One region of the Rhizobium sp. BK529 genome, then DNA from elsewhere that is predicted to be linked to it. Evidence: riboswitches for the same ligand, from Rfam matches in the RefSeq annotation. Region 1 holds a riboswitch; the other holds the start of a gene.

The links. Region 1 has a riboswitch for thiamine pyrophosphate ahead of FHX08_RS23540 (YkoF family thiamine/hydroxymethylpyrimidine-binding protein). Riboswitches for the same ligand answer to the same signal wherever they lie in the genome.
Region 2: linked by a shared signal. The riboswitch ahead of thiM (hydroxyethylthiazole kinase) and the one ahead of FHX08_RS23540 (YkoF family thiamine/hydroxymethylpyrimidine-binding protein) in region 1 are both predicted to bind thiamine pyrophosphate.

Annotation. Positions count from the first base shown of each region.
Region 1 covers NZ_JACIAU010000004.1:152,090-158,973, forward strand. Annotated here, with positions in the region: gene FHX08_RS23525 (SDR family NAD(P)-dependent oxidoreductase) at 1-319, opposite strand, end outside; gene soxR (redox-sensitive transcriptional activator SoxR) at 409-873, opposite strand; gene FHX08_RS23535 (NADPH-dependent FMN reductase) at 954-1,529, shown strand; TPP riboswitch at 1,780-1,893, shown strand; gene FHX08_RS23540 (YkoF family thiamine/hydroxymethylpyrimidine-binding protein) at 1,884-2,492, shown strand; gene FHX08_RS23545 (ABC transporter permease) at 2,507-3,298, shown strand; gene FHX08_RS23550 (ABC transporter ATP-binding protein) at 3,295-4,050, shown strand; gene FHX08_RS23555 (ABC transporter substrate-binding protein) at 4,061-5,065, shown strand; gene FHX08_RS23560 (acyltransferase family protein) at 5,131-6,345, shown strand; gene FHX08_RS23565 (sugar transferase) at 6,508-6,884, shown strand, end outside.
Region 2 covers NZ_JACIAU010000002.1:302,845-309,728, forward strand. Annotated here, with positions in the region: gene FHX08_RS18510 (ABC transporter substrate-binding protein) at 1-464, opposite strand, end outside; gene FHX08_RS18515 (glycoside hydrolase family 3 protein) at 508-1,530, opposite strand; gene FHX08_RS18520 (GNAT family N-acetyltransferase) at 1,556-2,035, opposite strand; gene thiD (bifunctional hydroxymethylpyrimidine kinase/phosphomethylpyrimidine kinase) at 2,220-3,032, opposite strand; gene thiE (thiamine phosphate synthase) at 3,029-3,664, opposite strand; gene thiM (hydroxyethylthiazole kinase) at 3,661-4,461, opposite strand; TPP riboswitch at 4,512-4,611, opposite strand; gene FHX08_RS18540 (aldehyde dehydrogenase (NADP(+))) at 4,763-6,286, opposite strand; gene FHX08_RS18545 (hypothetical protein) at 6,285-6,497, shown strand; partial or broken gene FHX08_RS31505 (ribonuclease) at 6,482-6,601, shown strand; gene FHX08_RS18550 (hypothetical protein) at 6,723-6,884, opposite strand, start outside.

The sequences.
Region 1 (6,884 bases):
GTTCTCCGGCCGGAAAACGCCCGTGCATCGTACCGGCATTGTTGACTAGGACATGCACGGCATCGAAGAATTCAAGCGCCTCCTCCGCGAACTTTGCCGCGCCGCCCGGATGCAGGAAATCCGCCGGCAGCAGCAGGGCGCGGCGCTCCGATTCGGCCGTCAGGAGAAAATCCGGCAGTTCGCGTTCTCCGCCGCGACCGGTGTGGACGAGAACGCGTGCCCCGCAATCGAGAAACTGGCGGGCGATTTCCAGGCCGATACCCCGGCCGGCGCCCGTTACAACGACATTGCGGTTCTCGAACAGTTTGGGATGAAACACGAAGCTCTCCTCTTTGCGGGACCGGCCCCGCTGCTTGCGCCATTCGGCCTTAACATATGAGGAGATCGGCCAAAAGAAAGCCCAGCGGCCTACACATCCGGGTCCAGAAGCCGTGCACCAGTTCCTTCTTTGCCGAGTATGTCGAAAGGATTGCGTAGCGGACAGGCGTCGATGGAGAGACACCCGCAGCCGATGCAGCTCGTCAGATGATCGCGCAGCAGGCTCAGCCGCTTGATGCGGGCATCGAGATCGTTCTTCCAGAGCGCCGACAGTCTCTGCCAATCCTCGACGGTTGGTGTGCGGCTCTGCGGCAGGGTTTCGAACGCAGTCTGGATTTCGGCAAGCGGAATGCCGACGCGCTGCGCCACTTTGATGATACCAAGGCGCCGCAGCACATCGCGACCATAGCGGCGCTGGTTGCCGCGAGTACGGATGCTCGAGATCAGCCCCTTCGCCTCATAGAAATGCAGGGCGGAAACCGCAAGTCCGCTGCGCTCTGCCACCTCACCCACTGTCAGAAGCTTGCTCAAGGAGAATGTCGGATTCTGTTGCATGACCTATTGACCTCAATATTAGTTGAGGTTTTATAGACTGCGCTCCTGAGGCCGTAAAGCGACGTGAAAAGGAGCTATATATGCAGGAGCCCATGAGGCTTGCCGTCATCTACGGCAGCACGCGCGAGGGACGCATCTGCGAGCGGGTGGTCAAATGGCTTGCAAGAGAGCTGGCCCGCTTTCCGCAATTCAAAATCGACATCATCGACCCACTGGCATTTTCGCTCCCGCGAGAGCACATACCGCATCATCCGGAGGCGAGACGGCTGGCAGACCATCTCAACCGGGCCGATAGCTTCATTCTCGTCACCCCGGAATATAATCACAGCTTCACCGCCTCCCTGAAGTTCCTCATCGATCTCTTCGCAGAGCCCTGGCACGGCAAGCCGATTGCCTTTGTCTGCTATGGCGGCGTGTCCGGCGGGCTGCGGGCGGTCGAGCAGCTTCGCCTCGTCTTTGCCGAGCTCCACGCCGTCACAATTTGCGATGCCGTGAGCTTCAATTCACCTTGGCGCCGTTTCGACGATGAAGGCCGGCTTCACGATCCGGAAGATGCCCTGCGCCGGCTCGCGCGCATGATGGCCCAGCTGCAATGGTGGACCGAGGCGCTAATCGCCGCCCGCAACGATAGTCCTTATGCCGGCGCAGCCGCCTGAGACGACGACATCTGGTTCCGTTTCTGGCAGGTACGGAACCGGCTGGACACCCGGACAGGACCTCCGTCCGGGTGTTTCCCTTTCGCACCCGAGGCATCTCCGAGCTTCGACCACGGAGCTGCCTGGATAGATTGATAGCCTACAATATTAATGTGGGCCGAGACGGCTTAGTCAGCACCTTCGTACCGACGGTGTAGCCGGATAGGAATTTTACGGTTGCGGTAGGGGCCACCCGGTGCTAGCTTCCGCCACAATTTCACAGGGGAGCTCCGTATTGTCGGGGCTGAGATGTGAGGCGCATGCCTCCGGACCCTTCAAAGCTGATCTGGGTAATGCCAGCGGAGCGAGGTTTAAATGTTTTCCGGCGCACAAGTGTCTCTATATCCGATGTCCGGCAATTTCGTCGGCATCATCTTAGACGCGATCAAGGCTCTCGATCCCTATCGCGATCGCCTTCGCATCGAGACGGACGATATTTCCACGCTGATGGTCGGCCCGCCCGACGTCTTGTTTGCCGCCATGTGCGACCTTTTCGTCTCGGCTGCGGCAAGCGGCGAGCACTGTGTCTTGTCGGCGGCCATCTCGCGTGGTTGCCCCGGCGGGCCGGATGATGCGATCTGCGGCGCCGGCCTGTCTTTCAGCCGGTCCGAACCCCTCGCCGAGCGGGTGGAAGCTGCAATCGCAGCGGTCAGAGACACCACTGTGACTGGGCAGCCGACGGTCGCCCAATTTTCTCTCTATGTTATGGGAACGGGCACCCACATGGACGAGATCTACGGCTGCATCGATTTCCTGAAGCGTTCGGGCACATTCGACCGCTCCAAGAATTTCTGCACCAAGCTGCGTGGTGATGCCGGCGCGATCTTCGCGACCATCCATGAAGCCTTCTATCGCTTCGGCGATCCTGAAGGCCATGTGACGCTGGATATCACGGTATCCGCTAACAGCCCGAGCAAAGCCTGAGACGCCTGACGGCAATGACCTTACCGAAACCGGAATCGACATTCGCGCCATTGAGGCGGGCCTTGCCCGCCATTCTTGCCGTGTTTGCTTTCCTCGCCATCTGGGAGATCTATGTCGATCTCTCCGGCATCAAGCCCTCCATCCTGCCTTCGCCCTCCCGCATCATCACGCAGGGCTGGTTGAACAGACAGGCACTGCTCGACAATACCTGGCCCACGCTCAGCGCAACACTCGGCGGTTTCGCCCTGTCGCTGGCTTTCGCCCTTGCCTCGTCAGTTCTGATGGATTTCGTACCCTTCATGCGCCGCGCGATGCTGCCGCTCTTTATCGTCAGCCAGACGCTGCCACTGGTCGCAATCGCGCCTCTCGTCGTGCTCTGGTTCGGTTTCGGTCTGCTGCCTAAACTTCTGCTCGTGGCCCTCGTCACCTTCTTTCCGCTGCTCGTCGCTCTGCTGCAGGGCTATGAATCGACGGACCGGGATATTGCTGAGCTTCTGAGCTCGATGAAGGCAAGCCGCTGGCGCATCTTCCGCCTGGCGAGGCTTCCCTCCGCCATGCCCTTTTTCTTCGCCGGCCTGCGCATCTCGATCACCTATGCCGTGGTTGGCGCCATCTTCGCCGAATATGCAGGCGCTGCCCGTGGCCTCGGGATCTATATTCTCAACGCCAAAAACAATTTCCGGCCGGATCTTGTGCTCGCCGCCGTCATCGTCAGTGCTCTCCTGACGCTCTGCCTCTTCGGCCTCACACTGGCGGCACAGCGCTTCGTCATGCCCTGGCAATCCCCTCCGGAGAAGCGCCGATGAGCGGGATGCTCGAACTCAAGAATGTCTCGAAGTCCTTCGATGGCATGGAGGTGCTGAAGGACATTTCCCTTCATATTGCCAGAGGTGAATTCGTCTCGATCGTCGGCCCATCCGGCTCCGGCAAGTCGACGATCCTCCGGCTGCTGACACAGGCGCTGCTCGCCGATGGAGGTGACATTCTCTTTGAAGACACCCCGCTTTCGCAAGCGGCACATGCCTTCGCCTTCATGCCGCAGCGCGATGCGCTGATGCCGTGGCGAAGCGTCATCGACAACGCGATCCTTGGCCTGGAAGTGCACGGCATGCGACGCAGCCAGGCGCGCGCCGTTGCTGCCCCGCTCTTCGAGCGCTTCGGCCTTGCCGGTTTCGAAAATCACTATCCCGCCGCCCTTTCCGGCGGCATGCGCCAGCGCGCAGCTCTGTTGCGCACGGTGATCCAGCGGCAGGACATGCTGTTGCTCGACGAGCCCTTCGGGGCGCTCGACGCCTTGACCCGCACCCAGATGCAGGAATGGCTGCAGGATATGTGGACCGATCACCGCTGGACGGCCCTGCTGATTACCCACGATGTGCGGGAGGCCGTTTTCCTGTCCGACCGCATCTATGTGCTTTCCGCCCGCCCGGCGACCGTGGTCAGGGAATTCGAGGTGCCGCTGAAAAGGCCGCGCACCCTCGCCGATATCGGCTCCCCGGCCGCTCAGGCGATCGAAATGGAAATTCTTCAAACACTGCTGCATCCGCAAAGAACCTGAGGAGGTCACAATGCTTCTCACCCGCCGACAGACCCTTTTTGCCGCCATGGCCGCAAGCCTGGCCGGCAGCGCCGCCCTGGCCCAGTCCGCTGCCAAGGTGCGTATCGCGCTCGACTGGACACCGAACACCAATCACATCGGCATCTATGTCGCCAAGGCCAAAGGTTTTTATGAAGCCGTGGGCCTCGACGTCGAGATTCTGCCCTATGCAGACACCAGCGCCGGTACTCTCGTCGCAAATGGAGTTGCCGATTTTGGCATCTGCGGAGAAATCGAGACTTTTACCCAGCGCGTCGCCGGGGCGGATGTGAAGCTCGTCTATGCCGTGGTACAGACGGAAACCGGCAGACTGATTTTTAAGGGCGGTCGCGACGACATCAAGAGCCCGAAAGATCTCGACGGAAAGACCTATGGTGGCTTCGGCGGCGCCTGGGAAGAGGCGCTGGTTTCCTCGATGATCCGCAACGACGGCGGCAAGGGTAAATTCCAGGCCGTCACGCTCGGCACCTCGGCCTATGAGGCGCTCGATAACGGCGCGGTGGATTTCACGCTGGAGATCTACACTTGGGAAGGCATTGCCGCCCAGCTTGAAAAGCGGCAGGTCGGCCGCTGGCGCTATACCGATTACGGCATTCCTGATGAGCAGACGACCGCAATCGCCTCCAGCGATGCTTATCTTGCAGCCAATCCGCAAAATGCCCGCGCCTTCATTCAGGCGACACTCAAGGGTTACGCCTTTTCGGTCGATAATCCGGATGAGGCCTGCAACCTGCTGATTGCGGGTAGCAACGGCGCACTGCTCAATACCGACCTTGTCAAGGCATCGCAGAAGGCACTGGTCGAGGGGCATTTCCTTAAGGGCGAAAACGGCGCAATCGGTACCATCGATCCGGCCAAGGCAGAAGCAATCGGTACCTTCCTGTTCGATCATGGCATCCTGCTTGACGCGAACGGCGCGGCGCTGAAGGAAAAGCCAGATTTTTCCGCCTATTACACCAACGATCTGCTTGGTTAAGATGATCCTGCCCTTGCCGGCGGCAGCTTTCCGCTGCAAAGTCCGGCAAGGAGCGAGGGAATGATATGCAGCAGCAGGACCGGGTGGCCGGAGCAGATTTCTTGCGTGCAGCCGCCTGCCTGCTGGTACTCACCCATCATCTCATTCTGCGCATCGACCTAACCAAGCTCGGCGAAGGATTGCGACCGATACTGACCGCCTTGCGCTTCGGCAATTTCGGCGTCGCCATCTTCTTCATCCTCAGCGGCTTTTTGCTGGCCTTACCGTTCTGGCACGCCCTTGATGCTGGCGATACCATGCCCGATCTGCGCATCTATGCGCTACGCCGCGCGGCCCGCATCGTACCCGGCTATTGGGTAGCTTTGACGGCGGGCTTCATCGTCAGCATCACGTTACTTGGTCATGCGCTGACACCGGAACTTACTCTGCGCTATGCCAGCGGCCTTTGCTTTATGAGCCAATGGCACTGGCGTACTTTCTTTCCTGTCGAAGGGAACGGCCCGCTTTGGTCCATATCGTTCGAAGTGACGAGCTATGTGCTGCTGCCGCTTTGTTTCCTCTGGCTTTTCGCTATTCCAGAAAGCCGCCGCTCTCCACCCGTCACGCGGCTTGCCTGGCTTGGCATGATTGTTGTGACGCTGTTCGCCCATGAAGCTTTCCGGATATTTTCCCTTCCCGATGAGATTGAGCGTGGTTGGCAATACGGCATGCAGGGCGGAGCGAAGGAGTGGATGCCCAACTACAATCCCATCGGCTTCTTCGCCGTTTTTGCGCTCGGTGCGCTCTCAGCCGGCATCCAGACCTTGCTGCCGCGAAAGCGTCGGATCTGGTTCGATATCATCGCGTTGACCTGTCTTGCCGCAGCCGGCCTGTTGCTGCCGCTTTCGACAGGCGGACCTTGGGATGCCTACGGATGGCTCGGAATTCCCTACGCCTTTCCGATGTTTCCAGTTCTGACCGCCGTCGCCCTTTTGGCCCTTTCGCGTTCTGTGCTGCTTGCAGCATTACTCGACAATGCCTTCACACGCTTCACGGCCACCATTTCATTCGGGATCTATATCTGGCAGGACATCGTTCTGACCTCGCTGCAGACGATCTCTCCCGCCATATTCGGCATCGGTAAAGACGATCCGGTACGCGACTGGCTTACCGGCTGCGTCTTTGCGACGGCGGTCACTTTTCTTCTCGCAAGCTTCAGCTACTTTCTTCTTGAGTTGCCGGTAATACGGCGCGCCGCACGCATAACGCGTAGTAATTCAGCTATTACTCAATATAGTTAATTTTCAACCCCTCAAAAATATCATAAAGATATCGGCAAATACTCCCTAATTTGGCTCTTTTAGGGTTACGAAAATACTAACGAAGCGGGTGACAAATCGAGCTCGTCCATGTATTTGTGCCAGCGCGACGCAATAGGCGAGTATTTCCACGGACGTTGCTTAATGAATGTGTTCAATTCGAAGCTTCTAGATACGGCCTTCTCTGCAAAAACAGTGAAGATGAAAGCTCTCGATGCAGCGAATTCCAATATTCGCCAGCCCGAAAGCTTTGCCGCATTGGGTGGCCGGAAGAGACTTCAGCTCGGCCTGAAGAGAACTTTCGACATTTTCGGTGCCACGAGCGCGTCGGTCATCCTGCTTCCGGTTTTTCTGACGATCGCGCTTCTCATTGTGCTCGATGACGGTGGGCCGGTATTTTTCCGGCAGATTCGCTGGGGCCTGAAGGGTAGCAAGATCACGGTCTATAAGTTTCGCTCCATGCGGTCGGATCTCTGCGATCCGACCGGCGTCGAACAGACTGTCAAGGGTGATCGGCGCCT
Region 2 (6,884 bases), on a different contig from region 1:
AGTTGCTCGGCCGCCAGCGAACTCGGATTGGCGAGCGTGAAGCGAACCGTCTGAGCATCGACGGCCTGAACGTCGGTGATGAACGTCCAGATGCTGACGAAGTCGAGCGCCGGGAACTTCTTCAGATAGTCATAGGTGAACTTGACGTCGGCGGACGTCAGCGGCTGCCCGTCGGACCATTTCAGGTTTGGACGCAGCTTGAAATCGATGCTCTTCAGGTCGTCGGAGAGCTTGAAGCTTTCGGCCAGGCGATAGACCGGCTTGTTGCTGTCGAAGCGGTTGAAGATGACCAGCGGCTCATAGATGAAGTCAAGCGTCGACTGGCGCGACGAGGTCTGGTTGAACGGGTTGAAGTTGCGCACCCAGGTCGTCGCCGGCTCGATATTGGCCGTCAGGATGGTCTGCGCTGTGGCTGAGCCTGACAACATGGTCAGGGCCGCAGCCGCCAGGATATATTTCTTCATGTCAAATTCCCCTTTTCTTATGCGGTGAAGAATAGCCGCGCGGTCAGGAGACCAGCGCGCTCGCAAACATGGCTTCGACTTTCGCATGGGCGGCACGGTAGTCGATCTTGAGATTGCCGAGGCGGGCCTTGCCGGCGGCGATACGCTTCTGCGCGTCCTCGGTGAGTGGGCGAGCAGCCTTGGCGGCGGCCTCGCTTTCCTTGAGATCGCCGTGGCTGTGAAGTGCGATATCGAAGCCAGCATCAAGGACCTGGGCGACGCGTTCCGGCAGGGTGCCCCGCAGCGATTCCATGAAGATGCAATCGGAGATCAGCACGCCGTCATAGCCCATCTCGTTGCGGATCACGTCATGCATGAGCGGCGAGATCGACGCCGGCAGTTCCGCATCATAGGCGGAGTAGACGACGTGAGCGACCATGGCCCAGGGCGCGTCCTTTAGGGCGACGAAGGGCTTGAAGTCGGTGGCGATGAGCGTCTCGCGCGAAGCGTCGACGACCGGGCGCTCCTTGTGAGAATCGAGTGTCGCTCGGCCGTGGCCTGGAATGTGTTTCATGACCGGCATGTTGCCGGTTTCCAGGAGGCCGTCGACCACTTCACGGCCAAGAGCGGCGATAAAATCCGGATCAGGGCCGAATGAGCGGGCGCCGATGACCGCGCTCGTCGTTTCGAAGACGAGGTCGAGAACGGGCGAGCAGCCGCTCGAAAGGCCGAGTTCGCTCATCATCGCGCCCATGGCCTGGGAGGAAAGACGCAGTGCCTTCTTTCCGAGGTCGAGATCGCGGTGGGCAAGCTCGGCAAACTGGCCGAAGCTGCGGAAGATCGGCCAGGGGCCGGCATCGAGATGCTGCACGCGGCCGCCTTCCTGGTCGGTGAAGACGGGCGCGTCGTCGCGGCCGACGGCCTCGCGGAAACGCTCGATCAGGATCTTTGCCTGCTCCGGATTGCGCAGGTTGCGGCGGCCGACGAAGAGGCCGAGCGGATTGGTCTCGCGGAAGAGGGCAAATTCATCGTCTGACAGCGTCGGAATGGGGAGGCCGACGAAGAGAGCGAGCGGGGTCGAGGACACTATTTCAAACTCCGGTATCAGATGGTCATTTCGGCTGGCTTCGCAGCATGCCTTCGTAAATGCCCTTGTCGGGGGCAGGAATTTCGACCGCGCCGGCGGTCTTGACGTAGAAATCGACAGGGCCGGCATCGCCGATGAAGGCATAGGCATGACCCAGCGTCTTCATGGTCTGCAGGCAGCCGGAAAAGAGGGCGAGGCCGAAACCCTTACCACGTGCGGCAGGATCGACGCCGGTCGGACCGAAGAAGCCGCGGGCAGTCGTGTCATAGCAGGCAAAGCCAAGCAGCTTTCCGTCCTCGACGGCGATCAGGCAGGCAACGGGCTGGCGGGAAAAGGCGACGGTGACTTCACTTGCCCAGTTTTCGCTGAAATGCTCCCGCACCCAGCTCACCACGATATAAAGTTCCGGCGGCAGGGCCGGACGGATCGCAATACCGACGGAGTCGGCTTTTGCTTTCAGTTCGGCGAGCTTCGTGGAATATAAGCTCACAAGCAGGTCGGACACCCGTTTTTCCTCCAGATATTCCGTTATTACGGAATGTATCCCCTTTTAATGTCATAGCTTTGGATATCTGGGCGGCGTTGTCAACAGGCTTTTGCCGGCTGGCCTCAGTTCAACTGAGGGTAGCCAGAAAGAAAGCGGCCCGGTTTGACCGGGCCGCCTGGTAATCCTTGAATTGTGCCCCGGCTCAGCGGTCCGCGTCTTTCCACAGGGCATGGAAATGATGGACGGGTCCATGTCCGGAGCCGACCGTCAATTCGCCCGCGGCGGCAACCGCTTGCGCCAGATAGGCCTTGGCTGCCGCGACGGCCATCTGAGGCGAAGCGCCCTTGGCGAGCTCGGCTGCAAGGGCGCTTGAGAGGGTGCAGCCCGTGCCATGCGTGTTTTTCGTCGGTACGCGCTTGGCTTCGAACCAGTGAAGACCGGATGCGATGGACAACACGTCGGGGCTCTCATCGCTTTCGAGATGGCCGCCCTTGACCAGCACCATATTGGGGCCGAGCGCACGCAAACGTTCGGCCTGCGCCCCCATCTGCTCGCGGTTTTCGGCAACCTGTTCGTGCAGCAGCGCGGCTGCCTCCGGCAGATTGGGAGTAAGCAATGTGGCAAGCGGCAAAAGGTGCTGTGTTAGTGCATCGATGGCTTGCGGGTCGAGGAGCGCTGCGCCGCCCTTGGCGATCATGACCGGATCAACGACGATGGGGATACCGCGATGCGGCGCCAGCGCCTCGGCGACCGCTTCGACAATGCCGGCATTGGCGATCATGCCGATCTTGACGGCATCGACGCGCACGTCAGCGAAGACGGACTTGATCTGCTGGGCAACGAAGTGCGGCGGCACGAGATGCACGCCGGTCACCCCCTGCGTGTTTTGCGCCGTCAGTGCCGTCAGCGCCGCCATGCCGTAGACGCCGCGGGCGGAGAAGGCCTTGAGATCGGCCTGGATGCCGGCCCCGCCAGATGGATCGGAGCCGGCGATGGATAAGACGTTGTGGATCATCGGCGAACCTTTCGGATTTCCTCGGCAATGCGAAGCGTCGCGGCCTTCGGATCAGGCGTGCCGCAGATCGCCGAGACGACGGCAAGCCCATCGGCGCCCGCTGCAAGGACGAAGGAGACATGCTCGCTCTTCAGGCCGCCGATCGCAACCGTTGGAACGGGTGCCGCTTCAACAAGCTTCGCCAGCCCATCGAAACCGATCGGCTGCTTGTGGTCGGTCTTGGTGGGCGTCGCGAAGACCGGCCCAATACCGGCATAATCGACGACCGCGGGATCGACGGCCGCTGCCAGAGCTTCGGTCTCCACCGACAGTCCGAGGATCATGTCCGGACCGATCATTACGCGGGCGGCGGCAGGCCCAATATCGTCCTGGCCGATGTGCAATCCATCGGCGCCGATCGCGATCGCCGCCTCCACATCGTCATTGACGATCAGCAAAGCGTCACTGCCCTTCAAAACTTCTTTCAGGGCAAGACCTGTTTCCACCATCCTGGCAGTTCCACCCCGTTTGTCGCGAAGCTGCACCATGGTCGCGCCACCTGCAACGGCAAGTCGCGTCGTTTCGACCATGCCTATGCCGGCACAGAGATCGGGGTCGAGAACCAGATAGAGGGAAAGATCGAAGCGTTTCATACTGCGTTGATCCTGACTTTCGCATCGAGTTTTGAGCCATCGAGCGCGGAAAGCGCATCGAGGAACCGCCAGGAGAAGGAGCCAGGGCCGCCCGCATCTTTTGCGGCCTCTTCGCCCGCGACCGCGAAAGTGGCGAGCGCTGCAACAGCTGCTGCGAAAGGATCTGCGGGAATGGTGGCAGCGAAGGCGCCAGTCAGGCAGGTGAGCGAGCAGCCGAGGGCGGTAACCTGTGGCATCAGCGGCGAACCACCTTCGATGCGCAGCGCCTGCGCACCGTCAGTGACGAAATCCACCACGCCGGTGACGGCGACGACTGCGCCATGCCGCTCGGCAAGCAACCGCGCGGAAGCCTCGGCCTGTTCGACCGGATCGCGACTATCGACACCCTGGCCGCGGCTTTCGCCGCCGGCAAGCGCAATGATTTCGGATGCATTGCCTCGAATGATGGTTGGGCGAAGCGCCAGGAGGTCAGTAACGGCCTTGCGGCGGAAGGCGGTGGCGTAATGGGCGACTGGATCAAGGACCCAGGGCTTGCCGCCCGCGTTTGCGGACGTCGCCGCCGCATGCATGCCATCGATCCATTGTGTAGAGAGCGTACCGATATTGACGGTCAATGCGCCGGCGATCGCCGCAAATTCTCCTGCCTCTTCGGCCGCATGGACCATGGCGGGCGAGGCGCCCGCCGCAAGCACGACATTGGCGGCGATGTTCATAGCCACATAGTTGGTGATGCACTGGACGAGCGGCGGTCTGGCGCGCATGGCCGTCAATAGTGCTCCGGGCGTCTTGTTCTCCATAGTACCCCTTTCAGGCGGGGTAGGCGCGGGAAAGACCATGCCAGAGCATGACTGCGACCCGAGCGACTCCCTCCGCCGGCATTATCCGGTTCAGGTTCGAAGGGTGCTTCTCAGCCTGTTCTTCAAGAACCGGCGCCCCTGTCTCTCAACGCCACCTTTCTCGCAGAGAATGGCGCCGCTGTCACGGGCAAAAATGACGGTTTTACGAATGAGGATTCTCCCGCTGCCACCGGTTGGAGCTTGCCAATTCCCTCCATGACCTCCGCAAAGGCCTTGCGTTGAGCTGGCAAGCTCCGAACGATCAACGCAGCGGAGCTGGAAGCAGGTTCGTCGTGAAGTCCTGATAGGAAACCGGACGCAGGAACCTGTAGATCGCCAGCGTCCCGACCGAGGTCGATCTGCCGTCAGCGGTTGCCGGGTAGGGGCCGCCATGCACCATTGCGGGCGATACTTCGACGCCGGTTCCGAAGCCGTTCACCAGCAGGCGTCCGGCAAGCATCTCCAGCTTAGGTACGAGGCGCTTTGCTTCCGGCTCGTCGTCGCTGGCGATGTGGAGGGCAACGGTCAGCTGTCCTTCCAGCCCGTCAAGGACGTGCTCGAGTTCGGCGAGATTCCGGCAGCGTACGAGGAGACCGGCTGCTCCGAAGACCTCGTCCTGAAGCTCGTGATGTGCGAGGAATGCTGCGGCCGTCGTCTCGAAAAGGGCAGCAGTGCCTTCAAATTCGTTGCCCGGCTTGCCGTTGGCGACGAGGCGGACTTCGGGATGTTTCTCCAGACGACCGACGCCTTCGCAGAAGGCCTTGGCGATCGATCCGGTAAGCATGGTCTGCGCGCTAACCTCCGGCAACAATTCCTGCGTCTTGGTGATGAAGGCATCGAGGCCCTCGCCCTCAACGGCAAGAATGAGGCCCGGATTGGTGCAGAATTGTCCGGCGCCCACAACCAGCGAACTTACGAAACCAGTGGCGATCTCTGCGGCGCGGCTTTTCAGAGCATTGGGGAAGAGGATAACCGGGTTGACGCTGCTCATTTCGGCATAGACGGGGATCGGCTGCTTGCGCTCGGAAGCGATCTTCATCAGCGCGGTGCCGCCGCGGCGCGATCCGGTAAAACCGACGGCGCGAATTCTGGCGTCCGCCACGAGCTTCTGCCCGACCTCGAAGCCGGTGTCGAAGAGAAGCGCGAATGTGCCGACATGCAGGCCGGCCTTGGCGACAGCGCGCTGAACGGCGCGGCCTACCAGTTCCGAAGTCCCCGGATGGGCGGAGTGCGCCTTGACGACGACAGGGCATCCGGCAGCGAGCGCCGATGCCGTGTCGCCGCCGGCGACGGAGAAGGCAAGCGGGAAGTTCGATGCGCCGAAAACCGCGACAGGACCGAGAGCAATGTTGCGCAGGCGCAGGTCAGGCTTCGGAACAGGCTTGCGGGAAGGATCCGCGCCGTCGAAACGGAGCTCCTGGAACCGACCCTCACGAACTTCTTTCGCAAACAGCCGAAGCTGTCCGGTCGTGCGGGCGCGCTCGCCTTCCAACCGTCCACGCGCAAGACCGGTTTCCGCCATACCGCGGACGATCAGATCATCGCCGATCGCTTCGATCTCACCGGCAATGGTCTCCAGAAAGGCCGCCCGCGTTTCGAGGTCAGTTTCCCGGTAGGAGGCGAAGGCTTCCCACGCAAGCTTGGTCGCCTCTTCGACGTCTTCCGCGGAGGCGCCACCGAAAGAAACGGGCAACGCCGCTCCAGTGGCCGCCTCGACGCCGAAAAGCTCGCCGCGCGTGCCGCGCTTTTCCGATCCCGCAACGAGCAGGCTTCCATTGATATTCATGACGGATTTCCTTTCAAAAAGATTCGGCACTTATATAGGCGTTCGCGCTCTCAATTTCACGACATCCTTCCCGAAGTCCTATCAATCGGCGCTGATCGAAATTCCACAGATGCTCGACCCGCGCCATCAACAATCCAATCGCGGATTTGCACCACCTATTCATCGTATGCCGAACCAAGGGCAGAAAGGCCATGGACGCTTGGCGCGTTGATCGGCTTTCTCGTGTGAACATGGCTTTCGCTCACTTTCACGATTGTGGGGCCCGAGCTGAATGCCGAGCTCGAACATCCGACCGCGAAAGATACGACAACAGGATAGCTCAAGCCCGTGGGAACGCGCGGCGCTTATGTCGGCGATACTCTGGGGTGAAACAGCGGATTGATCAGGAGCTTCTGGAAGGGGAGTGGCTGCCGGAAAATTTCTCCATCTGCTTTAATCAATCGGGCTGTACGGGCCGGATCGTATTCACTGAGACCTCGCCCTCAAGAACGCCTCGCACGAGATCGGTGCGATTCCGATCGATCTCGACCACCGTGTAAAGCTTGTCGTCGCGAAATGAACTCGCATTTGTCGTGGTCACATCCTCGGCAGGTGCTGC